Regions from separate parts of the Schinkia azotoformans genome, predicted to be linked through region 1. Evidence: riboswitches for the same ligand, from Rfam matches in the RefSeq annotation. Region 1 holds a riboswitch; each other region holds the start of a gene.
What was found. A riboswitch is a leader RNA that binds a small molecule or an ion and turns the genes downstream of it on or off. The one in region 1 is predicted to bind S-adenosylmethionine.

Region 1 (9,859 bases):
GAATGACCTGTTTGAAAAAAAATCAATTCCAATTGCGGTCATAGCCCTTTTACTTACTTTTGCCTATTCTAGTATACTATCTTATTTAACAATCTTTGCGAAATCACTCGGATTATTAGAAGCCGCAAGCTATTTCTTTATAGTGTTTGCAGCTTCCATGCTAATCGCTAGACCATTTGTTGGCCGTTTATTCGATAAAAAAGGTCCAACAATCGTTATTTACCCGTTAATCATTTTGTTTTCTATCGGTCTATTCCTATTAACGGTCACAAAATCGGCCTTATTGCTAATCGTTGCAGCAGCATTCATTGGAATTGGTTACGGAAGTCTAGGTCCGTGTTTCCAAACTTTAGCAGTGCAATTTGCGGGGAAAAATAGAAGCGGGCATGCAACAGCCACCTATTTAACTTTTTTCGATATTGGTATAGCGGTAGGGGCCTACGTATTAGGGCTCATTGTGAGTCATTTTAGCTATTCAGGATTATTTTTATTTGCAGGTATTGTTGCGTTATCGATGCTAGTTCTTTTTAAACCAGTGTACAATAAATCTCAAGCGTTAGTAGAGGAATCCTTTAATGAAACAGCAGTTCCTTTAGAAGTGAAAATGAAATAAAAGAAAAACAGATTTATAGGATATAAGGTTATCTAAAATGTGTATAGTAGTCACTTCTAGATAACCTTTTTGTTTTTTTACCGTATAATAGGTTAAGATAATTAAGTGTAATAATTAATTTATTTAACTTTATTTGTAGGAGAAGAGTTCATGATTAAGATGATAATAAGTGATTTAGATGGAACGCTGCTAAGTTTTGATAATAAGGTTCACGATAACGATATTAATGCGATTCATGCCGCCCTACAGCAGGGCATTGATTTTTGTTTAGCTTCAGGGCGAAAGGATCTAGATATACAAGCAGTGGCTAAAATAATCGGAGGCAATAAATTTCATCGCATCAGCCAAAATGGGGCTTTTGTCTTTTCTAGTGATAATCACGAACTTCATCGTACTTCGTTTGAACCGGCAATTGCTAAAAAATTATATGAACGAATAATCGGAGAAGATGTCGTTACAATTTTATCAACGATTGACAGGGAATATGTTGAAGTTAAAGATGAAGTAATCCGTAAAATTGAAGAAAGGCTTTTCAGTCAAATTGAAGAAGAAAGAGAATTGAAAGCAAAGATAGGAAAATCAATACATACATCAAAAATAATAATTAATGGTGCAGAAAATACAATTAGACAATTACAACAGGAATTAATCGAGACTTTTCCCAATGAATTAGATACCTTTATTTCAGAATCCAAAATACTAGATGTCATGCCTAAAAATATTAGTAAGGGAAATGCAATTAAAATACTAATGGAAAACGTAGGTTTATCCCCCAATGAAATTGCCTGCATTGGGGATTCCTATAATGACATCCCCATGTTCCAATTAACAAAGAATAGCTTTGCAATGTCTACAGCGCATCCTGACGTAAAGAGAGAGGCGAATTTCATTGTAGAGACTGTAGCGGAAGCAATTGAACAAATACTTACTTCCTCTAAGGTTAGATCTTAACGGAAGCCATTTATCCTCACCAAAAGGGTTGCGACTCTGGTTTGATAGTACATAACCTGTATTTATCCTCACCAAAAGGGTCGCAATCCAAATTTGATAGTACATAACCAGACTTTATCCTCATCAAAAGGTGTCGCGTCTTCATTTGATTGTAGATAATCTAGCTCATTTAAGAAACTTTGTATCCACTTAAAGCATTTATTACTGTTTTCCGAATGAATCCTTCGGTATACTCAATAATATTAAATTTATCAAAATCCATGGTGGCTACATGATAAGAATTCGTTAATTCAACAATCTTTTTGGACCATGATGAAACATTGTGATAAACGTAATCCGTGCTTTCAGCCGGCACAACATGATCATCTAAAGATTTGAACAATAAAAGGGGACTTGTTATCCGTGAAAGATTTTCCTTACCAATTTTAATTACAGTTAACAGCTGCTTAATGGCATGCACAGGTACAGCAGGATAAGTAATTTCGATTATGCTGTCATCCTTAATATCAGGTTTCCCTTCCTGAACATAATCAAAATCATGGGCCTCTTTATACAGCTCATATCCTGGGACAGAAAAGGCCGCATTAATTGTAATTACCCCGGCCGGATTTACTTTATTAGCTAAAATAAGTGATAAAACTCCTCCCATTGACTGCCCGGCAATAAAAACATGGGAACAGGTTGATTTTAGTTTGTCATAGGCATGTTCAAGTTCTGTGAGCCAATCTTGGAAGATGGTTTCTTCCAGCTCATCAGAATGCGTCCCATGTCCTTTTAAGCGTGGCGCATAAACTGTAAAGCCTTTTTCTGCAAGATGATTTCCAACAAATTTTACACTTTGTGGCGTTCCAACAAAACCGTGAATTAATAATATTCCAATTTCATTTCCTTTTATGTAAAAAGATTCTGCTCCAGGGATTACTTCATATTTATTAATTGTCATTACAATCTCTCCGTTTCTTAAGAAATTTGTGCATAATGGTCTAGCTTCAGCGCCCAGTGACTAGTGGACTTCGCCCACCTCCCTACGATAAGTCAACATCGACTCGCAAAAGCTCGTCGTGTTTCCTTTATCTCAGTCGATGTGCTCCAGTCCTTACGTCGTTGACCGGGCGCTTCCACTTTTCTAATAAAAAACTCCTTCTGCTCGTTGCAAAAGGAGTATTTTTTACACACTTTTATCAACCAAAGCAGAGCTTTGTTGGTAGGAGCACCTTTCCTGATGGGGAGGTTGCTGTGAAGTCATAGAGCCAATTCTCTCGTTCACTCTTGATAATCATTTATTTAATTTTTCCGATAAGAATACTATGTTTTGAATAATAACATGTTTTCATCCATTTGTAAATATCTAAAAATATAAAAGGGCACTTTAATAAAAGTGCCCTTTCTCGCATTGAGGCGACTGACTGCATGCCACATTCATGCATTCCCTTATAGGGCGTGTCAATCGACTTACACAATTCAGCTCATCGCAAAAACTACTATACCATGTTATTCATATAAATTGCAACTTTTAAAAAATTTTCATAAAAGTCTGTTATCCTTCGCAGTTTAGATTTACAATAGAAAGTGAATTTATTTTTTTAACTTTATTCGAGAGAAGTCCCCTCGTCCATAAGTTATAGTAGGATTAACGTAACCGGCATTCAATACAGGGGTCAAACCCACCTTGAATAAAGTTAAAGCCTCCGGCGGATGCCACAGATTTTCAGAGGTAGTTTTTCGAACAAGCTCGAAAAAATCTGGGCGCAAATACGCCAAGGCGCATTTGATTATAATTTTTTTATCGAACAAGGAGATGACACAGATGCTTGATCAAACCATTAAAGTTGATTTAAGCTCAACTAAAAAACCAAAACCAGATGCTGATAAATTGCAATTTGGTAAATTATTTACGGATCATATGTTTATTATGAATTATAAAGAAGGACAAGGCTGGCATGATCCTCGAATCGTCCCATATCAGCCGCTTAAACTGGATCCTTCATGCGTTGTTTTTCATTATGGACAAACGGTTTTTGAAGGCATGAAGGCATATGTCACAAAAGACGGTGAGGTTCAATTATTCAGACCAAATAAGAACTTTGAAAGATTAAACCGTTCAAATGACAGATTAGTAATTCCCCAAATCGATGAGGAATTTGCTTTAGAAGCATTAAAAAAACTAGTATCAATTGATAAAGACTGGGTTCCAACAGCTGAAGGAACATCTCTTTATATTCGTCCATTCATCATTGCAACGCAACCTTATCTAGGTGTTGCACCATCATCTGAGTATATGTTTATTATTATCATGTCACCAGTAGGTGCTTACTATAAAGAGGGCTTAAATCCTGTCAAAATTCAAGTAGAGGATGAGTATGTTCGAACAGTAAAAGGTGGTACTGGTGAAGCCAAAACAGGCGGAAATTATGCGGCGAGCCTAAAAGCACAAGAAATTTCCGGTGAAAAAGGTTATTCACAGGTTCTATGGCTGGATGGTAAAGAACATAAATATGTTGAAGAAGTAGGTAGCATGAATATGTTCTTTAAAGTTGATGGCAAGGTAATAACACCGGCGTTGAATGGAAGTATTCTACAAGGTATCACGAGAGATTCCATTATTCAACTTTTAAAACACTGGAATGTACCGGTAGAAGAACGTCGGATTTCTATTGAAGAGATCTATGAGGCGGCTGCCAATGGTAAGCTAGAAGAAGCATTTGGAACTGGAACTGCTGCTGTTATTTCTCCAGTTGGCGAGCTATTATGGAAAAATGAAAAAGTCGTTCTAAACGAAGGGAAAACAGGCGAAATTTCCAAAAGACTATATGATACGTTAACAGGTATCCAATATGGAACAGAACCAGATCCATTTGGTTGGACAGTGAAAGTAGAATAGTAAAAAATAAAACTCACCGCTTACTGAAAAACAGGGTGGTGAGTTTTTGTCTAGCTCCAGCGCCTATCGCCTAGCAAACTTCAGGTCTCCTCCCTACGATAAGTCAACTAAGAATTGCTAATGCAATTCAAGTTTCCTTTATCGCTGTCGTTGTACCCTCTAGTTTGTACGGCGGTGTGCAAGGCGCTTCCGCTTTTCTTCTAATATCCAACCTCAACAGCGGCAATTACGATATACATTTGATCGTTTTTGTCGCCTTTTTCCTCTAACACAATCCCGCTTGTTGTAAGCATGCCACCGTCAACAACTTCAACTGTTACCTTGCCAAATGGCAGGGCCGCTTTAACGGTTTCAATATCGAGGTTTTCTTTGTCACAAGGGACAGCTAGTCTCACATTGACGCACATATTGTCCAAGCTGTTATTTGGCAATACAGAACGAATGCCAGGCATTGAATTATAATGAATCGCATTTTTTACAGCACGTACAGCGGCACGGGTAATATCTTGACCATGAACATCAATACCCATACCGGTTTCAATAAACATCATTTTTTCCAAAACTATCATTCCTTCCTAGTATTTATATGTTTATTATAGCATTCAGATACAATTGTGAACAAAAAGAGTCAAATCTAGATATTCCATTGTGGTTTGTTTAAAATATTCATATAATAATTAGAATTGCTGAGAACTAAGGGGAGATCACATTTATGAAAAAAATCGTAGCAATTGTTATTGTATTATTCGTAGTTTTGGTTGGGTGGTTATATTATGTTAATTTAACGAACGTCGATGAATTTAGATTAACAGGCTATACGATCATTCAAAAAGATAAAGTAAAAGAAAATGAACCAATGTACTTAAGCTACGATATGCAATACCATGGAAACGGAAAGCCGGTTATTAAGGAAATTCGGTTTATTAAAACAGATGGATCGTTTTTAACGGCTGATGATGAAGCACTCTCAGTAACTGCCTTTATTGATGAAAAAGGTTCAACCCTAGCCAATACAAATGGAGCAATCACGGAAGAAGAAGCAAAAGAATTGAATTTACTTGAGAATTATATACCTGTAGAAAATTATCAAGTAAACAAAAAAGACCTAAATGTTGTTCTAAAGGTGACCGTGAGGGATGAGAACTACAAAAATAATGTAACAGCAATCGAAATTGACTATGAATTGCTAGGGTCTAAAGAAACAAAACAGATTTTGATTTCTGGCTTTGTTGAGTAATCACCTTTTTAGGAGTGATCGTTTGTTTGGTCACTCTTTTTTCATAATTTCGTAATGAATTTTGTCGAATAAATGGCTATAATAAAAGTTGGATTAGTCTATTAAGTTATAAATTTATTGGAATTTAAAAAAATTATAGAGAGGTATAAAATGGGCGAATTTTCATTATCAATTCTTATCGATGTAGTCGGCGAGTTATTTTCGGATGAAACATCTATTGCAGTCTCAAATGGAGACAAGTACATATATTATCGCCCAAGTAAACGGATCAATCTTAAAATAAAGCCTGGTGATCCGGTTAAGGAAGGTACAATTACATATAAAGCGCTACTGAGTGGGCAAAAGGTCTCGGAGTTTATTAGCAGAGATGTATTTGGTGTACCATACTACGGGATGGCTGTTCCTTTTTCAATTAAAGGGAAACAAGGTTGTATAACTGCTGTCTTCCCAACCTTAACTAGTGCCACTTCCGTTGTCACTGTGAAGGTAAATGAAGGGTGGATTCCGGTTCCATTTGAAAAAGTAATCTACTTGGAAGCAAAAAATCGAAAAACATATGTAATAACAGAGGTATGCTCTGGAACGCATAAGGATTCTCTAAATGAATTTGATTATTATTTGCCGAAGGAAACGTTCATTCGATGCCATCGTTCCTTTATTGTGAACGTAACCCAAATTAAAATGATTCATCCTGACACACATTCTACCTTTCTGTTAGAAATGAAGGATGGAACCGAAATTCCTGTCAGCCAATCCTACTCCAGTTATTTTAGAAAATTGCTGGGAGTTTAAATTCTTCTGTTTCATCCCTGGATTTTCTGTTATACATCAATTTAATGCTATGCTCAAGATTGAACTATTGTGAGAATCTTCTGTTTCATCCTGATAATTTCTGGCTCATCCGAAAATTTTGCAATTCTATCCAAAATTCAGCTTGTTTTGACAAATTTCCTGTAAACTATTTTTAAAAATACATCTACAGGGGGAGTAGAAGTGGAGAATTTCAAGAATCGCATTCGTAATGAGGAACTTCTTAATCGAGTTGTGACTGCAGAGGAAGCTGCGAGCTGGATTGAAGACGGAATGTCATTGGGATTTAGTGGATTTACAAGAGCTGGGGATGTTAAAGTTGTACCACGAGCATTAATAAAGCGTGCTGAAAATGAATCATTCAAAGTTGATGTTTATACAGGAGCTTCTTTGGGGACTGATACTGATAAATTACTTGCTGAATCTGGAATTCTGAACAAGCGTTCACCTTTCCAAGCAGATCCAACAATGCGTAAAGGTATCAATAGAGGAGATTTTTATTTCGTTGATACACATCTTTCGCAAGTTGCTGAATTGATTCGCTCAGGCGTAGTACCGATTGATTATGCAGTTTTGGAAGCGATTTCCATTACTGAAGACGGAATGATTATTCCAACTACACAAGTTGGTAATTCAGCCATATTCGCAGAACATGCTAAAAATATAATTATTGAAATTAACTTAGCCCATCCGGAATCGTTTGAAGGAGTTCACGATATCTATGATCCAGGAAAACAGGGTGAGCGTAATCCAATTCCATTAACAACTCCATCCGATCGAATCGGTACAATTGGTATTCCGGTTGATATTAATAAAATCAAAGGAATCGTAATCAATAATGAAATGGATTCACCGTCCAATATCGTACCGCCAGATGAAGAGACGCAAATTATGGCTAACCATTTAATGGAATTCTTAAGAAATGAAATTAAAGAGGGAAGATTAACAAATAGTCTTGCACCTTTACAATCAGGAATTGGATCTGTTGCAAATGCAGTCCTTCATGGTTTAGTTGAATCTGAATTTGAAGACTTAGAAGTTTATTCTGAAGTATTACAGGATGCAGTATTTGACCTTCTTGACGCTGGTAAAGTGAAGTTCGCTTCTTGCTGCTCAATTACCATTTCAGAAGGAAAAATGGAAGAAGTTTTCGGAAACTTCGAAAAATATAAAGATCGTTTAATGTTAAGACCGCAGGAGATTTCCAACCATCCTGAATTAATCCGTCGTATGGGCTTAATCTCTATTAATACAGCTCTTGAAGTTGATATTTATGGTAATGTGAATTCAACACATGTACGCGGAACACATATGATGAATGGTATTGGCGGTTCTGGGGATTTCGCAAGAAACGCTCGTTTGGCTATATTTGTAACGAAGTCAATTGCGAAAAACGGAGACATTTCTAGTATTGTTCCTTTCGTTTCACATACTGACCATACAGAACATGATGTGGATGTCATCGTTACTGAACAAGGATATGCAGACTTACGCGGCTTAGCACCAAGAGAACGAGTTGAGCTATTAATTGAAAATTGTGCACACCCTACGTACCGTGCTCAATTACGTGATTATTATTACGAAGCACTTACAAGAGGTGGACAAACACCTCATGTTTTAGAAAAGGCGTTTTCTTGGCATACAAACTTCGAGAAAAATGGCACCATGCTTGAGCCTGTTTTAGAACCAATCGTAATTAAATAATATTATCTATAAAATTTTAATAATAGGCGCAGATTCTTGACCATTTGACAAGATTCTGCGCTTTTTCTATAAATTTCCACAAAAATCTCTAGGCAAATTGAAGGAAATAGATAATTATAGGAGAATATATGTAAGATATTTATTTTCAAAATTTATGAGGTACAAATAAATGAAAAAACATCTGAAGCTTTATTTTACTGAAAACTTGGATGAGTTACTTAACTATCTTCATGGTAGAATTGAGCACTTTGGGATAACGGGAAATAGTGTTGAACTTACCCGTACCCTTTGCCAGTTTGGCTGCTATAATTTATTAATTTCCAATCATCATACTGTAGATGTAATCTACAAATTTATAAAAAAAGAATATGAAATGAATAGTCTCGGAGAACGAGAAAGAGCCTCTGCAACGAGATTCTTGGCTTTATACTCAGTTTTTGAAGGTTACACCAAAGAAGCACTTCAGTATTATAAGGAGTCCCAGCAACTGTTTTGGTCTTTGGATTTATTTGAAGAAGAATTTATGATGCTAACCGAGGCCTATTCTTGGCTTTATATTTGGATGAATAATCAAGAGGAAATGCACTATTGCCTCCAACGGATGAAGTACATTCAAGATACAATAAAGCCTCCAATAGAATTTATAAACACGATCGAACCCCCCCCAATCACTAGAAAGCTGGATATTGAATATTATTACCGATACATAATTAAAAAAAATTGGAAAATCAATGAAAAATATGTAAATAGTAAAAACAGGATTCACCTCATTTATATGATCCCAGCTTTATGTATGAAACTAATGAATGCCGATCATGATCAGGAAATGTTACAACAAACTGCGTTTACCCTACTGGCCAATGTCAACCAATTTAAGCATCCATTCTATAAAGCCTATATTTATTTCATTGTAGGAAATGCTCTTAGAGACAATTCATATATACTGAAAGCTAAAGAATTATTTTTACTAAACGATGTCACTGATATGGCGGAATTATGTGATGCGGAAAAAAATATATTTTCTAAAGTAAAAAAACGATCTAGTAAACTTACATTTAAGCTGTTCGGTAATTTTGAAGTTTATATTGGGGAAAAACAAATCACCTTAACGAAATGGGAAAGAAAAAAGGCGGAAGAATTGTTGCTTTATTTGTTAGTCCAACCCAACTTACAGGCATTAAAAGACGTAATCATGGATAAATTTTATGCCGATGAGAATTATAAAAAGGCTTCCAATCGAATATATGTCTTGATTCATACTATAAATAATAAAATAAAAAATGTAATCGAGAATGATAAACCTTTTATCTCAATTATGAATGGGTTTATTAGAATTGATCATAATCAAATAGAGGAAATTGATGTTCTTAATTATTTAAAATTATTATCTGTCGGTCGTTTATTGTGGAGCGATGACCAAATGGCTGCTATCGAGCTTTTTAATAAGGCCCGAAAAATCTATCATAACCAAGTCATACCTGACATGTATTACATTTCTTGGTTGGAGCAATTTCGAGAGGATATAAAGCAGAAACATACGAAAATGCTTAATTTTCTTTTGAAAAATACTACAAATGCGGAAATGATAAACAGCCTTTTTGTGGAATTAATAGATTGTGACCCATTAAATGAAACTTCCGTAAAAAATTATATTGCATATTTA
Region 2 (9,859 bases), on a different contig from region 1:
GGTTCAAGGATGGTGGTGTCATTGTGGAGGAAGGCACATCCTGTGACATTTTCTCTAATCCCAAAGAAGAAAGAACGCGTCAGTTCTTAAAAAGAGTAATTCCTGAAGATTTTAATTACTACATCTAGGAAGTACATTATAAAAAACGAAAACTACCAATCTATTACAAGTTCTATTGTAGTGGATTGGTAGTTAAAAGAGCTTATTTATCACTATTATTCATAGCTTTATCCGCCAGCAAAAGGATCGTCATGTCATCCATTGGCGGGTTATGAAGACCCGCACGGACATCGCGGTAATATCGTTGCAATGGATTTTTGGATGATAAACTTTGGACGCCTACTACTCTCATTGCCAGGTCGACAACTTTTATCGCTGCATTTGTTACAGCAAGCTTAACCGCTCCAAGTTCTGGCTTTAATTGATTCCGTTCCTCTTCACTTGAGTGATCCCATTGCTTTGCAACTGAATAAAGAAAATGTCGTGCTCTCAGTAACTCTAATTCCATTTCCCCTACTTTTTGTTTTACATATGGTAAGTCAATGATCGATCCTGTAATACTATTAGGTGAGTAGTCCTTGGCGAAATTAATCGCATAGCTTTGAGCAGCTTGCGCAATTCCTAAGTAACAGGCTGGAATATGAAGCAACCAGCCAGAAGCACCTTTATTGCCCGGTTCAAACCACTCTACCTGGTAATCCTCCTCTACCTCGACATTATTCAATACTAAATCGTGGCTACCTGTGCCTCTCATTGCGATACTATCCCACGTTTCCACAATTTTAACCTCGGCTTTTGCTCGAGGAATTAAAAAGTACCCAATAGCTCCTGTTTTCGGAACTGTAGCCGTCACGTTAAAGTAATCAAGTACAGGGGCCATTGTAGAAAATGTCTTTCTACCATTAAGAATCCATTTATCTCCATCTTTAATAGCTGTCGTTGTAGGCTTTCCCCCCCGCGTTGGACTGCCGGTTTGCGGTTCTGACGCACAGTTATTAATAAGGGCTCCTTTTTTTACATCCTCAGATAACATTTTGAACATGGCTTCCTTCCAAGAATTTTTTTCACCTAGATCTTGAATAATCCCCATATGCCATCCAATTGATAAGGCAGTGGCGCCATCCCCTCTTGCGATATACTCTTGAAACCTGACAAGATCATAAAGAGAAATTGCTTCTCCTCCAAATTTTTCAGGAAGTGTAAGCTCAGTATAGCCGGAGCTTTTAAGTTCAGAAATATTTTCAAAGGGAAAACCTCCTTCTTCGTCAATCTTGGCAGCTCTTGTTAAGAAACGTTGAGATAGTTCTTCCATGTATTCGAGCCGCTCATCCATACTTTTAAGATCTTGAAATCTCATCTAATAATCAGTCCCTTTTCCTACTATTCTTATCTGTTTTTAATTATTAGATAATTATACAATGATTTTTTGTGTATTCCAATGATTAGTTGCCATTCTTATTGTAGTAATTTTTTTTCTCAAAATTACTTGACGTGATTTGATAAATATATTATATTTAGTTACATAAAGTAAGTTAATAAAAAAATAAACAATGAACTTTAGGAGGACGAATAATATGTCAACATTTACATTAGATAAAGTACACAGTGGGATCGGATTTCAAGTGAAACACATGATGGTTTCCAAGGCAAAAGGTGAATTCAAAAACTTCGATGTTGCTGTTGAAGGTGATATTGATAATCTTGAAGGTTTAAAAATAACTGCAACAATTGATGCCGCATCGATCAGTACAAATAATGATGACCGTGATGGACACCTACGTTCAGCAGATTTCTTCGACGTAGAAAAATACCAAACTATCAAAATCGAAGGTCAATCGATTAAAAAAATCTCTGATGAAGAATATGAATTAACAGCATTAGTTACAATTAAAGATGTAACAAATACAGAAAAGTTTACAGTAGAATTTAGCGGTGTTTCTAAAAATCCAATGGATGGCAGCACTGTAACAGGATTCGATGTGGAAGGAAAAATCAACCGTGAAAATTACGGTTTAACTTGGAACGCAGCGCTTGAAACTGGTGGCTTCCTAGTTGGTAAAGATGTAAAATTATCTGCAAACTTTGAGTTTGTAGTAGCATAATGTATGCAAGCAAAAGCATGGCCTATTCTTGGGCTATGCCTTTTTCTTTATTATTTAAAAAATTTAAATAATTCATTGACAATTGGATTACTTGGTTTTATTATAGACATTAATTACTAATCAATATAATAATTTCTTATCAAGAGCGACTGAGGGAACAGGCCCATAGAAGTCCAGCAACCTCCATAATGGAACGGTGCTAAATCCTGCAGAATGATTTCATTCTGAAAGATAAGGTGAAAATTGACATTGTCAGGTTAACCCTCTTTCAAAATGAACGAGGGTTTTTTACATGTAAAAAAGATTGGGGAGGAGAGGGTTTCATTGTCTTTAAACACACGAATTGATCACCAAGTTCTTGAGAAAATTATTTATGCATTAGAAGGCTTAGAATTTGGAACGGTTCAAATAACAGTTCATGATTCACAGGTGACACAAATTGAAAAGAATGAAAAACACCGGTTTCAATTACAACAAAAAAAAGCAAAGACTCCTAGAACAAATGAAAGTTAAAAGTAAGACTCTAACAAAATTATATTTTTGCCGATCGGACCACCGAAGGCTCCTTTAGTTTTTAGGTGCAACTATGTACTAAAACTTTAGGGGCTTTTTTATTTTGTTAAAAGCCCTAAATTATCAAAGATTGGAGTGGGGAATTTGATCGAAGTTCACAACCTTGTGAAAAGTTATCATTCAAAAAAAGGAATTGTAGTGGGGGTGGATCATGTATCTCTGAAAATAGCAAAAGGAGAGATTTTTGGGATTATTGGGTATAGTGGAGCAGGAAAAAGTTCACTTTTACGGTGTTTAAATTTATTAGAAAAGCCGACTTCTGGAGAAGTATATGTTGATCAAGTTGAACTTACTTCCTTAAATAAAGTAGAGCTTAGGAAAGCGCGTCTGAAGATTGGCATGATATTTCAACATTTTTACTTAGTAAGTTCGAAGACTGTTTTTGAGAATGTTGCTTTCGCATTAAAGGCAGCAAGGAAATCTAAAGCTGAAATTCAAGACCGTGTCCTTGGGCTTTTAGAGATAGTGGGACTTGAAGATAAAAAAGATAGCTTTCCCTCGCAATTAAGCGGCGGACAGAAACAGCGGGTAGCCATTGCAAGGGCGTTAGCGAATGAACCAAATGTACTTCTATGTGATGAAGCAACATCGGCATTGGATCCTACAACGACTAAAGCAATCCTTAAGCTACTAAAAAAGATTAATGAGGATCTCGGTTTAACCATTGTTCTGATCACTCATGAAATGGAAGTTGTTAAAGAAATTTGTGACAAAGTTGCGGTTATGCAGTCAGGAAAAGTGATCGAGGAAGGTACGGTGTATGAAGTTTTTGCTAATCCTAAGGAAGATTTAACAAAAGAATTTATTAATACAATTTTACATTTCGGATTACCTGATCGGCTAATCGCAAATAAAAAAGGAAAAATTGTAAAAATTGTTTTCAAAGGAGAGGTAGCAGAGGAGTCGATTGTATCAGATATGCTTCAGACTTTTAATATTAAAGGAAATATACTTCACGGAAAAATTGAATACATCAAGGAAGTGCCACTCGGTATTTTTATTATGGAAGTAATAGGCGAATCAATTGAAATTGAACGTGCTCTTAGCTTCATTAAACAACGGGTTGAAGTATTGGAGGTGTTCGATGATGCTGCTTGATTCCTTGATAAACCTATTACCTGACTTGAATAAAGCATTTTTTCAAACGATCTATATGGTTTTCATTTCTTTAACGATTGCGATTGTAGGAGGTTTGCCATTAGGACTGGTATTATTCGTGACTGATAAAGGATTATTTTTAGAAAATATTCGCGTTCAATCCATTGTTGGGATCATCGTTAACATTGTGCGCTCAATCCCTTATATTATTTTGCTAGTGGCATTGCTCCCATTAACAAAGTTGATTACAGGGACAACAATCGGGCCAACAGCAGCCTCCGTTTCTTTATCTGTTGCAGCAATTCCGTTTTTTGCAAGAATCGTCGAGGCATCACTACGTGAAATTGACAAAGGGGTCATTGAAGCAGCCGTGGCAGTTGGTGCAACACCATGGATGATTATTAAGGATGTACTATTGCCTGAAGCAAAGCCAAGTGTTATTCAAGGGTTGACCCTTACAACGATTAGTTTAGTTGGATATTCTGCGATGGCCGGTATCGTTGGCGGCGGTGGTATCGGTGATTTAGCGATCCGCTTTGGATATTATCGCTATGATAATACTGTAATGTTTACGACAATCATTATTTTGATCGTCCTAGTGCAGTTTATACAATTCGGTGGAGATAAAATTGCCCGTTTTGTAGATAAACGCTAATGAGATTAAACCAAGTACTTAAATATAAAAACTATGAATAATGAAGGAGAGTATATGATGAAGAAATTTAAAAAAGTTGTTTTACCAATATTATTATTTGTTTTGCTAGTAGGTATTTTAACAGGCTGCGGACAAAGTGGAAAGACAAGTCAAGCGGCCACGAGCGAAGGTTCTAAGGAAATTAAAGAACTTAAAATCGGGGCAACTGTTGGACCATATAGCGATATGGTTTCAAAGGCAATTAAACCAATCCTTGAACAAAAGGGCTATAAAGTAGAAGTCATTGAGTTTAGCGACTACATTCAACCCAATATTGCGCTTGGAAATGGTTCATTGAACGCCAATCTTTATCAACACAAAATTTATATGGAAACATTTGCAAAAGACAATAATCTAGAACTTTCTATTGTGTCACCTGTTCCTACTGTTCCAATGGGGATTTATTCGCATAAATATCAATCTATTGATGAGGTTAAGGAAGGCAGCTCTGTAGCAATACCGAATGATCCAACGAATCTTGCTAGGGCGCTATTAATCTTACAGGATGTCGGTCTAATCAAATTTGATCAAAATGCTAACCCACTTACTGTTTCTGAAAAAGATATTATTGAAAATCCGAAGAATTTAGTTTTCCAACCGATTGAAGCAGCCCAATTACCAAGGTCTTTGGAGAGTACGGATTTATCCGCCATCAACGGTAACTTTGCTTTAGCAGCAGGTTTAAGCTTACAAGATGCCCTTCAATTAGAGAACATACCTGCTGATTATTTGAATAACGTTGTTGTAAATACAAAAGATTTAGAGGCTGCATTTACAAAAGATATCCTGGAAGCAGTGGAATCAGCGGAATTTGAAAAAGTAATTGATGAACAATTCCAAGGCTATAGTAAACCGGATTGGATGAAAAATCGTTAAATAGGAGGAATCAATTATTATGTCAAAGATACACCTTCGGACAGAGGATCGGATTGCGTTTATCACCATTGATGCACCACCGGTGAATGCGTTGAATGAAGAGGTTTTACATCAGTTATCTATAACTTTAGATGACATCATTAATAGTGAAATAGATGTTGTTATTATATCTGGAGCTGGAGACAAAGCTTTTGTCGCTGGAGCCGACATTCGCGAATTTTCAACTCTGAACAAAGAGACTGGTGAAGAATTATGCAAACGGGGGCAGAGCATTTTTACTAAAATCGAAAGATTGCCGCAGCCCGTCATTGCTGCTATTGATGGCTTTGCATTAGGAGGCGGATTTGAGCTTGCGCTGGCCTGTGATTTCAGAATAGCTTCAAGTAGATCAACCTTTGGATTTCCAGAAGTTAAACTGGGGATACTTCCCGGCTACGGCGGAACACAGAGACTAGCAAGACTAATAGGCATTGGGAAAGCGAAACAGATTATTTTCTCCGGTGAATTTTTCGCGGCTGAAGAGGCTTTTAAATTTGGTCTGGTGGAAGAAATAACTGATGAATCTCCACTTGTAAAAGCAAAAGAGTGGGCAGAAAAAATTAAGCAACGAGGGTCGATAGCGGTTGAGTTTGCGAAAAAAGTAATCAATATCGGCATTGATTTGCCATTAGCGGAAGGGCTTGAATTAGAGGCTCGATTTTTTGGTGAATTATGTGAAACTACGGATAAAAATGAAGGGGTCACAGCCTTTCTTGAAAAAAGACAACCAAAATTTTTGAAACGATAGGAGAAATGGAAATGCCAAAAATAGTTGCCGTAATCGGATTTGGAACAATGGGTTCAGGAATTGCCCAAACTTTTGTAGAAGCTGGCTATCAAGTTATTGCAGTGGAAAAGGAGGAGACGCTGTTTACGCGGGGGCTAAAACAAATTCAAAGAAACTGGGAACGGTCGATTGAGAAGGGAAGGCTAACTACAGAAAAGAAAACTCAATTGGAACAGCTGCTAACTGTAACAACAGATTGGAATCGTATCGCAGATGCAGAATTTCTTATTGAAGCGATCAGTGAAAATATTGACTTAAAAAAAGAAGTTTTCAAGGAAATCAGTCAAGTAGTTAGTGAGAATGCCATTATTGCAAGTAATACTTCAGGTTTGAGTATTACGGAAGTAGCGAGCGTCGTTCCTAATCCTTCAAGAGTAATTGGTTGCCACTTTTTTAATCCAGTTCCTGTTATGAAGCTTGTCGAGTTGATCCGTGGGTATGATACGAGCGAACAGACGTATGAAAAGACAAAGAAAATTGTTGTATCACTTGGGAAAGAATCGATCGAGGTGAATGAATCGCCGTTGTTTGCTGTAAATCGTATTTTAGTTCCTATGATCAATGAAGCCATTTTTGTACTACAGGAAGGGGTAGCAAGTGCAGAGGATATTGATCGGGGGATGAAGCTCGGGGCCAATCATCCAATTGGGCCATTAGCTCTAGCCGACTTAATTGGTCTTGATACTTTATTATTTGTTCAGGACTCGTTGTATGAAAATACTCAGGATTCTAAATATCGATCTGCCCCATTACTTAGAAAGCTTGTAAGAGCAGGTCATCTTGGCAGAAAGACTGGGAAGGGATTTTTTGAATATAAGTAGGAAGAGGTGGGATTAGGATGAGTGTAACTGTTGGTAGTTTAATAGATTGGTCGGCAGAAAATTTCCCGCAAAAACTTGCGATTATATATGAAAGAAAGAATCAACAATGGACGTATAGCGAGCTTAAAGAAAAAGTGAACAACTTAGCTGGGGCACTTCAAAATTTAGGTGTTAAGAAAGGAAATGTTGTATCGACCTTTTTATATAACACTAGTGAATTTGTTATTGCTCTTTTCGCTGCAGCAAAGCTCGGTGCTATTTTTAATCCAATAAATTATCGGTTAACGGCGCATGAGCTGCAGTACATATTAAATGATGCAGGATCAACTGTCCTTTTATATGAAGGAGTCGTCGCTGAAACGATTAGAAAAACAGCAGATTTAGGTGTAAATGTAGATCATTTCATTTTTGTCGATGACGATGCGCCATCGGGGTCACTTGATTTCTATGAACTTATTAATAAAAGTCTGGGCTTTCAACCGGTCGAGGTAAGTGAAAACGATCTATATATCATGATGTATACAAGCGGCACGACAGGCAAACCAAAAGGTGTTCTCCACAAGCATCGTGATATGGTCCATCATAATTTTCTAATGATGCAATGTCAGGGGTTCACAAAAGAGGATATCGGACTGACCATTGCTCCATTAAATCATACAGCAGAGCTTCATACATCGTTTTTACCTAGATTACAAGTAGGTGCTACGAATGTTTTGCTCCATCATTTTGACACGAAGTTAGTTCTTAAAACATTAGAGGAGGCTAAGGTTACCCATATGTTTGCAGCCCCAACGATGGTGAATATGCTGCTGAATGATGAAGATTTTGATAAGTATGATTTATCGAAGCTTCGACTTTTAGGATATGGCGGCGCATCCATGGCACCTGTCCTTATTAGGGAATTTCAAGCCAGAACAAATGCTGGGCTTGTTCAAATGTTCGGCACTACTGAAATGGGCCCTGTTATGTCGGTATTGTATAGTGATGAGCAGCTTGAAAAAGCTGGTTCAGCCGGGAAGGCTATTTTGACGCATGAAGTTCGGATTGCAAGGGTAAATCCAGATGGTCCAACACATCCTGATGATCTTTGTGGTATTGGTGAAGTTGGTGAAATTCTTGTGAAAGGCCCTTGTGTGATGGAGGGGTATTATAAACGCCCTGATGCAACGAAAGCAGCACTCGCCTATGGTTGGTATCACACAGGTGATTTAGGCTCGCTCGATGAGGAAGGGTATGTTTGGATTCGTGATCGTATTGATCACATGATAAATTCTGGTGCTGAAAATATTTATCCGAGGGAAGTAGAAGATCAGTTGCTTGAACATCCTGATGTGCTGGAAGTAGCGGTCATTGGTGAGCCTGATCCGAAATGGGGCCAAATAGTTGTCGGATATGTTGTCTTAAAAGAAGGAAGCAATCTAGAAGCGAACGACCTAGATCAGTATTTAATAGACGGGGAAAAATTGGCACCATTTAAACGTCCAAGAAAATATCGATTCATTGACATTCTTCCAAAAACGCCAAGCGGGAAGATTCAAAAGTATCTGTTAGAGGATGTAACTGACAAAGTAGTGTAGGAGGAATGAATCCATGTTATTTCAATTATCGCCAGACCACCTTGAAATTAGGGAGAGTATTCATCGACTGGCGCAAGAAAAAATTAAGCCACGTGCAAATGATATAGATGAAGCTGGAGTATATCCGATGGATATTAAAGATTTATTGGCGCAATATGGTTATCTTGGTGCCAATATCCCTGAAGAATATGGTGGGTCTGGTCTTGATCTGTTGAGTTTTTGCCTTATAGTTGAGGAAATATCCCGTGTATGTGCCTCCTCTTCCCAGGTAGTTGTCGTCCAGGAATTAGGGACATTGCCTATTTTGATTGGTGGTTCAGAGGATCTTAAAAGAAGATATCTGCCGGATATTGCATCGGGTAAGAAAATAGCAGCGTATGCCCTGACTGAACCGAATGCCGGTTCGGATGTCCAAAGCTTACAAACATTTGCGAAAAAAGATGGAAATGATTATATACTGAGCGGTCAAAAAATCTTTATCTCAAATGGCGGTGTAGCCGATTTTTATACTGTTTTTGCAAAAACGGAAAAAGGGATTACTGCATTTGTCGTAGACAGTGACACACCAGGGCTTGAAGTAGGTAAGCTGGAAAAGAAGATGGGCATTAAAGGCTCTCCTACAGCCCAATTATTTTTCGAAGACTGCCGCGTTTCTGCCGACAATATAATTGGAGAGGAAGGGCAAGGCTGGGTATTGGCAATGAAAACATTCGATAAATCAAGACCGACAGTGGGGGCTCAAGCACTGGGTATTGCCCAAGGCGCACTTGATTCAAGTTTAGCCTACATTGCTGAAAGAGAACAGTTTGGAAAGAAAATTGGTTCATTTCAAGGTGTTCAGTTTATGGTTGCGGATATGGCCACACAAATTGAGGCAGCACGGGGACTTGTTTATCAAGCAGCAGAAAAAGTCAATGAATTAGGGGTAGAAGGGAAAAATCCGGAAGTAACCAAAGCCTCGTCTATGGCCAAATTGTTTGCGTCGGATGTAGCAATGAAAGTTACCGTTGATGCTGTTCAGTTATTAGGCGGTTATGGATATACACATGAGTACTCGGTTGAAAGAATGATGCGCGATGCAAAAATCACTCAGATTTATGAAGGCACAAATCAGATTCAACGGATTATCATTGCAAAAAATATATTAGCGGGGTCAAAATGAATAATCTAAAGCTTTTATTTTTACATGGTGCAGGTGGAACTAAGAGTAAGTGGAGAAAACTAAAGGACGAACTTGACCGTACAGATATAATATATTCGATCATCGATTTACCAGGGCACGGAGAGGACCC
Region 3 (9,859 bases), on a different contig from region 1:
TTCGCCCTTGTTCTTAGCTCTTGGCTTTTCATTTTTGTTGGAGAAGATGCCAGTCTATTTGATTTGTTTTCAGAGGAAAACTTGGTATATACGAAGGAATTTTTCAATGGATTGGCTGGTGTAGGGGAAGAACATCCCGCCTTTTTAAGTAAGGAAAGCTGGCTCGAGGCATTAAAGCTTTCAGTTGAAACATTGCAAATGAGTATTATGGCCATTGGATTTTCGGTCATTATTATGGTATTAACGGTGGTTCCGGCTGCCCGAAATGTGGCCAATGGAACATTGACCTTGTCAAGAAAATGGTATGGAAAAATAGTGTATGGACTTATTCGTGGTTGTTATATTTTTTCAAGATCAGTTCCGGAATTAATCTGGGCGATGATTATCATCTTTATTTTTAAACCGGGCATTCTACCTGGTGCGGTCGCCTTGGCGCTGCACAACTTCGGTATATTAGGCAAGCTTTGTGCAGAGGTTATTGAGGATGTCGATACGAGACCAATTCGTAGTCTAGCCTCTTCCGGTGCTGGTAAAGTACAAATGTTTATTTATGGCGTCATCCCAACTGTACTTCCCCAGTTTATCACCTATATTCTATATCGATGGGAAGTTATTATCCGTACAACCATTGTTGTCGGCTTTGTCGGAGCAGGAGGATTAGGTCAAGCTTTCAAGCTGAGTATGAGCTGGTTCCATTATTCTGATATAACGTTGTTTTTAATTTGTTATGTGCTGTTAGTGATTTTGACGGATTCGATTTCAGAAGGGATTCGGAGATTTATTAAATAGTAAATTAGTGCGCTATTATTAATCAAATCAGTTCTGGTCCCGTTTTGATGCGGATAAATCCGAGTTATCTATAATCAAACAAGCGCAGAAACCCTTTTGGTGAGGATAAAATCGAGTTATCTATATTCAAACAGGTACGGTGCCCCTTTTGGTGAGGATAAAATCAAGTTATCTATATTCAAACAAGCGCGGTGCCCCTTTTGGTGAGGATAAAATCAAGTTATCTATATTCAAACAGGTACGGTGCCCCATTTGGTGAGGATAAATCCTAGTTATCAGTAATCAAACGAAGGAGCCATCATGTTGGGTTATGGATAAAACATGAATTTAACCAAAATTAAAGGAAGCCCAAACTATTTTGCGTTTGGGCTTCCTTTTTATGTTTCAGTCGAAGCAACTCCAATTAGTTTTTCCCTAACACGATTCCTGTTGCATCTATTTTGTGTAGAATCTCGAGTTCCTCGCTAGTTGGCTCAGGAATATAGCTCCAGTTTGGATCGATTTCGATTTCAAAGCTGCTGTTTTCTTGAACATCTTCTAATGTAACGCCTTCGTATAAGTGAAGCAGCTTCATCCGTTTTGTTTCCTCTGAAAAACCGTAGACACCTAATTGCGTGATGACACGATATGGGCCAGTATTTTTCGGCAGTCCATGCTTCTCACGCTCACCCGGTCCTCGGAAGTAGCCTGGGCTTGTAAAGAAGTCAAGCTGTTCAACGAATTTACGCTTATCCTGGAGCATTAAAATGATATTTCTCCAGCAAAATGAAGCGATATCTGCTCCTCCACCAGAACCAGGAAGACGTACTTTTGTGTCCTCCCATGTCCCGATTAATGTTGAATTTAAATTGCCGTAAGCGTCAATTTGGGCTCCACCTAAAAATCCATATTCAATGAAACCTGCTTGTGCTAAGCTCATCACATAATCCATTGAACCGACAATCGTACCATTTTCAAATGTCATTGATTCACTAACTTGAATAGGCAGACGTTGTGATGGCGTGCCGCCAATACCGCCACCTTCATAGACTGTTAATAATCCGGGAGCATGTGTTTTTTGAGCAAAAATACCTGCTAATAACGGCATCCCTGTCCCTACAAAGACACTTTTATCATCCTCTAAAGCTTTTGCGGCTGCAATAATCATTCTGTCAGCAGCAGTTGCTGTTTGTTTTGCTTGAGTTGTTGTCATTTTATTGCCCCCCTTGTAGATACGGTTGGATGTGGTAGTGTTCCATTTTCGATATTTTCAAGCTCGCGCAGTTTCCGAAGGCCGCCGACTTTTTCTAGGTATTCATAATGATCTTTAGTTGAGCGGATATATTGGTCTAAGTATTCCTGCACCCCTTCATCTGTTGCTGAAGCCTTCAACCATTCCATCCATTGATCTTCATCGAATGAATATTGGTATGGAACTTGGTTTGGATGGGATCCATATGGTACTTCAACTACTGCATCAACAACAAAGTATGGAATTTTTGTTAAATCAGGTCGTTTTTGAATTTCTTCGTCTGACACAATTTTTTCAGCTGTAATGATCACTTTTTTTGCTGCATGTGCTAGTTCCACGTCAAGCGTAATATTTCCGTCTATTTGGCAATTTCCGTATTTGTCAGCACGGTGGACATGGATAATGGCTACATCAGGATAGCATGCAGGTAATAAGTTTATTTTTTCACCACTAAATGGGTCTTCAATTACTTTCGCCCCACTATAATGAAGAGTGTCAGTTCCAAGTGCTGTTCTTGATGGGAAGAATGGAATTCCTCTTGCAGCAGCTGAAAAACGCCATTGGAAGCCGGCATTTGTCATTTCGGACAGAATCTCCAAAGTTCCGTTCTTTACTGCTCGGCGTGATGCTGGGCAAAGGCCACGAATTTCATCCCCAAAGCCATAGGCAATTTCAGCTTTTGTTATTAACCCAGCTGCTGCCAACAGCTGCCAGTCATGCTGTGACCCCTTTGCCGCAATGGTTAAGTCACCGATATTTTGACGAATAATCTCATATACAGCAGCCATTGGGTTGCGGACCGAGCCCATGCCGCTAAATACAATATAATCCCCTTGATTAACCCTACGGCTTACTGCCTCTTTTAAAGTAACTCGTTTATCAATTTTCTTTGTTGATTTATTATTTCTTCGATATTCCCTTATTTCATCAGTAGATGCCCAGCCATATAAATACGGATTTTCGGCTTTAATGTTTGTAGTAGTCATCGCAACATTTCTCCCTTCGTTTTTTCCTAGCGGTCTGACCATTGTGCTGGTCTTTTATCTAAAAATGCACGTATTCCTTCTACTGCATCTGGTTTTTGGCTATTTTTCACCATCACATCTGAGCTATATGTTAAAGCTTCAAAATCGTTAGAGATTTGAAGCTGTGTATATAATTGTTTTTTACCAGCCTCTAAAACTGCCAAACTATGACGAGCAACGGAGTTTGCAAACTTCTCAGTTTCTTCATCTAATTTTTCAAGCGGTACAACTCTATTAATTAACCCATGAATCTTCGCTTCTTCTGCTGTGATGAAATCGCCTGTAAATAAAAGCTCCGCAGCCTTCTTGCGATCAAGGTTACGGCTTACGAAAACAGCCGGTGTATGACAGAATAGGCCAATTAATGTTCCAGGGGTTGCAAATAATGAATTATCACTTGCGATCGCTAGGTCAGATGCCGCTACCAATTGCGCACCCGCTGCTGTCGCAATAGCATGCACCTTTGAAATGACAACTTGTGGAATATTTCTGATCTTTTCCATTAAGGCTTGGCACTCTTCAAATAGATTTGCAACATCTTCAACTGGTGCACCGTCAATCTCACGAAGGTTATGGCCGGAGCTGAACACTTTTCCTTCTGCTTGGATAATAACAACATTTATTTTTCTTTCATTTGCAATTTCAGTTAACTTTGCATCCAGTTCTCTTATCAATTCAAGCGATAGCGCATTACGCTGCTTATCATTATCTAATGTAATGGTTCCAATTTTTCCATTTTCCTCATATTTAATTAAACTCATAGTAAATCCACCTTTCATATCTGTTTAGTTAGTTTAATATGTGTAAAACTGTTGCAATTTTTCCTTAATGGAAACTATGCCTATAAAACGAAAGTGGCCTTTCCTCAAGATAAGGAAAGACCACTACAACATTTATGAGTCCCTCACTTATCTTACTGCTGACGATTCATCAGTAGGAATTGGCACCTTCCATCTTATTAAAAGAATGGGGTTGCCGTGGTTTCATAGGGCCTTTCCCTCCACCACTCTGGATAAGTAAAAATTCAAATATTTTGTTTTTTTAAAATTATGTCCTTAACTCTATCATTAACTTCAATGTTTGGCAACTGCTTTTTCAAAAAAATAAAATTTTAAAATTTCTAATAATCCTTATTGACAAAGTATACTTTCCTCCCGTACAATCACAATCATAACAAAAACAACCAAATATTGAAACGGATACCTTATCCAGAGAAGGGGAGAGACTGGCTCTATGATCCTTCAGCAACCTTGCAGCAATGCAAAAGGTGCTAACTCCAGTAACAAGTTGTATAACTTGTTAGAAGATAAGGAAGAGTCGATTTTTTGCCTCTTCCTTGGGAAGAGGTTTTTTAGTTTCAGAAAATAATCGAGAGGACGATCTATCATTATGAAAAAGAGATTAGTAGTTTTAGGTACAGCATTATCATTAACAATAGGATTAGCAGGATGTAACAGTGCAGAGAATACGGCTAATACAACACAGCCCCCAACAGAACAAGCAGAAAATAATAATCAAAGCCAAAAATTGATAGACTTTGCTATCGGTCACTTACCAACAACAGGGCATAGCTTGTATTATATCGCACAAGAAGAAGGTTATTTTAAAGAAGAAGGATTAAATGCTACATTTCATCCATTTTCAAATAGTGGAGAAGGAATCAATGCAGTAATAGCTGGAAAATTAGATGTCGGCACATTCGGGACTCCAGCGCCACTTACTTTTGAAGAGCAAGGTGCCGATATTGTGTTCCTAGGCGGTCAAATGGGAACTGGTGCAGGGGTCGTCTCAAAGCCTAACTTATTACATGAGCTTCAGGATATTAACAACTTTAAAGGAAAAAAGGTTGCTACTGTTAAGCTTGCTACTGGTGATGTTATTTTGCGTGGAGCATTATATGAAGCTGGAATTGATTATGAAAAAGATGTAACCATTATTGAAATGAACTCACCAGCCGATGTAATTATGGCAGTTAAAAAAGGGGAAGTGGATGCCGGTGTAGTATGGGCTCCATTTGTTGAAAAAGCAAAACAAGAAGGATTAGAGATTGTTAAGTATTCACAAGAGTATGCTGAAAATCATGTTTGCTGCCGCATTATTGCAGACGAAAAGAGGTTTGACGAAAATCATGAAAAATATGTTAAATTTTTAAAAGCGATCATTAAAGCAGAAAGATTTGAAAAAGATGAAGCCAATAAACAAAAAGCAATCGAAGATATCAAAAAATATGTAGATGTTGATCTTGAAATTATTGAAAAAGATATTTACGGCGGCTACGTGGATCAAAGCGCCGACCCTAATAAAAAAGCGATTCTTTCAATGAGAGACACGATGGTTAATATCGGTTATTTAAAAGAAGAGAAAGATATTTCAGATCTTATTCATGTTGAAACTTACAAAGAAGCACTGGATCAGTTAATAGCAGCTGAACCAAATGATCCTTTCTATCAAGAGTTACTAGTACGTTTTCAGGAAAACAACCTATAGGATAGGGATGGGATAAAAGTGAGTACAATACTATTTGAAGATATTAATGTCAAATACGACAAAACAGAACAATATGCTTTAAAAAACTTAAACCTTACTATCCAAGCGGGTCAAATTGTTTCATTAATTGGCCCGTCTGGATGCGGTAAATCTACAACTCTTAATTTAGCATCTGGCTTATTAACTCCAACTTCAGGTGCGGTAAAAATTAATGATAGCGAGATTACAGGGCCTGGTCTTGACCGTGGAGTAGTATTCCAAAACTACTCCCTATTCCCTTGGATGACGGTGCTCGAAAATATTACCTTTGCCCTAAAACAAAAGTCGAAAGAACCAAATGAGGTAATTACAAAAAAAGCGATTCAAATTCTTGCAAAAGTCGGTTTAGATGAAAAAGCGCAAAAATCTTTTCCATCTGCGCTTTCCGGTGGAATGCAACAACGGGTTGCCATCGCTCGGATGTTTATCCTTGATGCACCAGTATTTTTAATGGATGAACCATTTAGTGCCGTTGATGAAATTACAAGAAATCAGCTTCAAGACCTGCTATTAAACCTTTGGGAAGAAGGGGAAACAAAGAAAACCGTCCTCGTTGTCACCCACAATATAGATGAAGCTATTTTTCTATCGGACCGGGTTGTTGTTCTCCATGATGGTCAAATCCAAGAGGATATTGCCATCCCTTTTAAACGCCCAAGAAACAGATTCAATATCGATCAAGAGGAAGAATATACGAAGATTCGCCGCGAACTATTAAAAGCTATTTCCGGAGAATACTAGGGGGCATTAAGATGAAAAATTTACTTGTTGGCAATGAAAAGAGAAAAGCTACGACTGATATTATAATCATTATTGGGGTACTATTGCTTGCTTGGCAGCTTTTAACCCAACAGCTGGGACTTTTGTCGAATTTCCTTTATCCATCCCCGCAATCAGTACTAGGTCAATTTAAAGCCGATGGGGCAGAACTGCTTGTTCACTTGGCGGCATCCGTTAAACTATTAGCCAGTGGAATGATTTTAGCCATTGTTTTAGGAGTTCCATTAGGGGTTTTTACAGCATCAAATAAACGGCTTGAATTCGTAATTAGACCAATTGCCAGCGTTTTATCTCCGATCCCTCCGATCGTATGGATACCATATGCAATTGCGATTCTACCATCGTTTCAAGCGTCATCAACTTTTGTCATCTTTATCGGTGCTTTTTGGCCTATTTTTCTTAATACATTAAATGGTGTTACCAATATTGATTCAAGATACATTAAATCTGCACAAACCCTTGGATTAAATCAATATACAATGACTACTAAAATTATTATTCCGGCAGCATTGCCTTCGATTTTCTCAGGAGTACAGGTCGGTTTAGTATTATCGTTTATTTTGTTAACAGCCGCAGAAATGATTGGGTCCTCAGCCGGCATCGGTTTTTATGTAAAGTTAGCAACAGATTACGGTAATTATACAAAAGTAATTACTGGTATTATCTTCATTGGCCTCATCGTAACTGTGATCATGACATTGTTTCACAAACTTGAAAAACATTTGCTCCGCTGGAGAAGTTAAGGAAGGACTGTCATTATGCCCTGCATGTGACAGTCCTTTTTATTTTTAAAGGATATTTAAAATTAGTATAGAAATAATATAGTAGAATAGGAGGCGTATATCTTATGGGACGTAAATCATATTTAAAAGGGTTGGCAACGGGCATTGTCGGGACTACACTTTTCATAACAACGATATCTACTGTGGATGCTTTTGAACCATACTATAAAAATGTTAAAGCGTTTATTTCTTCTATCAATATTGTTTTGGATGGGGAACCTATTTATCTAAAGACTGATCCGCTGTTAATCGACGGAACGACCTATTTACCGCTAAGGGATATAGGGGAAGCATTTGGAAAACAAGTAACATGGGATGGAGTAAACAACACGATTATGATCGGACAGACCGAAAAAAGCCATCGACCTTCAACGGGAATCTACCAACTAGATCCGATATATGGTGAAACGTACATGTTTGTCGGTTATGGCGGCAAAGACTATCTCGAGCCCGAGGAAGACGGCGGAAAAATAACGTTGTTAAAACAACAATTTAGCACAATCAATTCTATCGCCTTTCTTGACGGCAGTTCTGTTGCCTATCATCTATATGACAATAAATTCAAATCTATTAAGGGGCTAGTTGGTGTAGACGACTCCAACCCTGGTTATTCAGAAAAAGGCATTATTAAGTTCTATGGTGATAACAAAGAGCTTGCGACGATTACGACCGGAACAAAGCGGGATGAGCCAATCTCGTTTGAGGTTGATATTACAGGTGTTGAAAAACTAGAAATTAAAAATATCAAAGCGAGCGGCACCGCTTCAAGAGTAGCACTAGTAGATGTCGTTTTAGAAGCCGTTCAAGAGTAAAGGATATTCCTTTGCTCTTTTTTCTTTAAAATGAAGAAATAGTTTCCATTATATATTAAAATAACCATAGGGCATATTTAGAGAGGGGAGATATCGCAACTATGATTAAAAAATTAATTCTATTACTTTCTTTAACTCTGCTTCTATTACCTGCCACTACTGGTAATGCAGAGCATGTATATAATGATGAAAACGGGTATCATTATTATTTTGATTCATCTAGCGGATTTTATATTCGTTTAGATAATCCCAGGACAAATAACATAAGTACAAACATGATTGATGAATTAACCTTTACTGTCCTATGGTATAACAAGGATAATTCGAAACCGAACTTCGGGTATAATGGTATCCCCTACGGTGTTTTTGATGTTGATACAAAAGTCAGCCATTCAAGAATTACGAAAAAGTCTTACGAACATGTTTATACGATTCACGATATTGATACCAAACTTACAAAAACACAAACAGGCTATAAGATACCAATCGAAATAAAGAATCGTGATTCTAAAGACTCTTCCTACAGTAATTTTAAAGGTGAAAGTGGCAAAATCGACATTGAATTAAACTATTATCATGTTGATCATTCCCAGGCCAAATTTTATACAGACTTTATTGGTGGAAAAGATATAAAAATGTTTGGGGATAAGTTAATTCTTCGTTTCCCTGTAGGCACTTATATCTCTGATAATGTCAAAGCTGAATCTAGTTCTTTTAAACATATTCTCTTAGACCAAAGATTTGTCGTTAATGTTCGCGAAAAGCCGCAGCCATCTGATGATTATGTGTTTTTAAGTCAGCAATTCATCATTGACGATTCGAATGGAAGTCTGATTGCAAAGCCAAGTACATGGGGGGACATTACGCTTGCCTACGAAGGGGCTGTGCCTAAAGCAATGGAAGGCTATAACCTAGCTGTTTTAAAAAACAATTATGGTAAATGGATTCCGATCGGCGGGGTTGTTAATAGTCAAAATAAAACGGTAACAGCAGTCTTCGATGATTTTGGAACGTATGCTATCGGTCTAGTGTACAAAGACTACGGTCTTAAAAACCATTGGGCTAAAAAGGAAGTACTCGGACTTGCTTATAAAGGTGTGATTCAACCGGAAATAAACACGAAGGATAAAGAGTTATTAACAAGTTTAGATAAGCCAATTGACCGCCTCAACTATACGGTGCTTCTTTCAAAAGCACTTGGATTCCAACCGCTAGATTACACTGGCGTCTTCTCCGATATAAAAGAAATTGACTATAGCCAAGATGAACTTGGGTATTTAATGGCAGGTGTAATGAATGGACTTGTTTTTGGGAAGGAGTCCAATATTCCTGGATATATGGTCATGGAGCCAAAGAACACGTTAACCCGTGAAGAAGCTGTTGCATTTTTAGCTAGGGCAATCAGCCTAAATGGTGCTGAACAAGAGGCCTCAAAGTCTAAATTTACGAAAAAGAAAAAATCAACAAAAGATGCACCTGAAGATCCAAAAGCCGAACTCAAAAAGACATATAAGGATGCAAACAAGATTTCCGATTGGGCAGCACCGGCAGTATTACAGGCTACAAACGAAAAATTGATCACGCCTATTAGCGGAAACTTTAACCCTAAAGGCAAATTGACAAAAGCGGAAGCAATGTCAATGATCTATAAATTAATGGAATCGAAAAAACTGAAATAGCTACTAAATACAAAAGAAGGGACTAGTCCAATTTGTGACTGTCCCTCCTTGTTACTTTTCCTTCAATAATTCAATTTCTTCTTCTACTTTCGCTATTCTTAAGAGCTGCGTATCCAATCGTTTGTTTAATTTACCGACAAAGTCAGCGGATGTTTCAATTACATCCACTCCATTTCCATGAAGACATTTACTTTCCTCAATGCGTTCCAATATTTCTTTTATATCCGTTAAATCT

Region 2: it holds a riboswitch for S-adenosylmethionine, as region 1 does, so the genes downstream of both, P9E47_RS09865 (YezD family protein) here and P9E47_RS13385 (alpha/beta hydrolase) in region 1, are expected to answer to the same signal.
Region 3: it holds a riboswitch for S-adenosylmethionine, as region 1 does, so the genes downstream of both, P9E47_RS10220 (ABC transporter substrate-binding protein) here and P9E47_RS13385 (alpha/beta hydrolase) in region 1, are expected to answer to the same signal.

Annotation. Positions count from the first base shown of each region.
Region 1 covers NZ_JARSMD010000021.1:102,871-112,729, reverse strand. The annotation lists gene P9E47_RS13395 (MFS transporter) at 1-613, shown strand, start outside; gene P9E47_RS13390 (Cof-type HAD-IIB family hydrolase) at 764-1,564, shown strand; gene P9E47_RS13385 (alpha/beta hydrolase) at 1,734-2,507, opposite strand; SAM riboswitch class I at 2,740-2,843, opposite strand; gene P9E47_RS13380 (branched-chain amino acid aminotransferase) at 3,372-4,445, shown strand; gene P9E47_RS13375 (Lin0512 family protein) at 4,646-5,005, opposite strand; gene P9E47_RS13370 (hypothetical protein) at 5,158-5,682, shown strand; gene P9E47_RS13365 (LytTR family DNA-binding domain-containing protein) at 5,833-6,474, shown strand; gene P9E47_RS13360 (acetyl-CoA hydrolase/transferase family protein) at 6,676-8,196, shown strand; gene P9E47_RS13355 (bacterial transcriptional activator domain-containing protein) at 8,366-9,859, shown strand, end outside.
Region 2 covers NZ_JARSMD010000017.1:10,721-20,579, reverse strand. The annotation lists partial or broken gene P9E47_RS09880 (amino acid ABC transporter ATP-binding protein) at 3-128, shown strand; gene P9E47_RS09875 (acyl-CoA dehydrogenase family protein) at 203-1,357, opposite strand; gene P9E47_RS09870 (YceI family protein) at 1,575-2,102, shown strand; SAM riboswitch class I at 2,236-2,340, shown strand; gene P9E47_RS09865 (YezD family protein) at 2,427-2,615, shown strand; gene P9E47_RS09860 (methionine ABC transporter ATP-binding protein) at 2,760-3,773, shown strand; gene P9E47_RS09855 (methionine ABC transporter permease) at 3,763-4,428, shown strand; gene P9E47_RS09850 (MetQ/NlpA family ABC transporter substrate-binding protein) at 4,486-5,343, shown strand; gene P9E47_RS09845 (enoyl-CoA hydratase/isomerase family protein) at 5,363-6,130, shown strand; gene P9E47_RS09840 (3-hydroxyacyl-CoA dehydrogenase NAD-binding domain-containing protein) at 6,142-6,990, shown strand; gene P9E47_RS09835 (long-chain-fatty-acid--CoA ligase) at 7,008-8,567, shown strand; gene P9E47_RS09830 (acyl-CoA dehydrogenase family protein) at 8,581-9,729, shown strand; gene P9E47_RS09825 (alpha/beta fold hydrolase) at 9,726-9,859, shown strand, end outside.
Region 3 covers NZ_JARSMD010000017.1:90,920-100,778, forward strand. The annotation lists gene P9E47_RS10200 (PhnE/PtxC family ABC transporter permease) at 1-789, shown strand, start outside; gene P9E47_RS10205 (CoA-transferase subunit beta) at 1,193-1,981, opposite strand; gene P9E47_RS10210 (CoA transferase subunit A) at 1,978-3,006, opposite strand; gene P9E47_RS10215 (enoyl-CoA hydratase-related protein) at 3,033-3,806, opposite strand; SAM riboswitch class I at 3,951-4,064, opposite strand; SAM riboswitch class I at 4,247-4,358, shown strand; gene P9E47_RS10220 (ABC transporter substrate-binding protein) at 4,435-5,532, shown strand; gene P9E47_RS10225 (ABC transporter ATP-binding protein) at 5,551-6,312, shown strand; gene P9E47_RS10230 (ABC transporter permease) at 6,324-7,094, shown strand; gene P9E47_RS10235 (stalk domain-containing protein) at 7,199-7,945, shown strand; gene P9E47_RS10240 (S-layer homology domain-containing protein) at 8,047-9,624, shown strand; gene P9E47_RS10245 (hypothetical protein) at 9,676-9,859, opposite strand, start outside.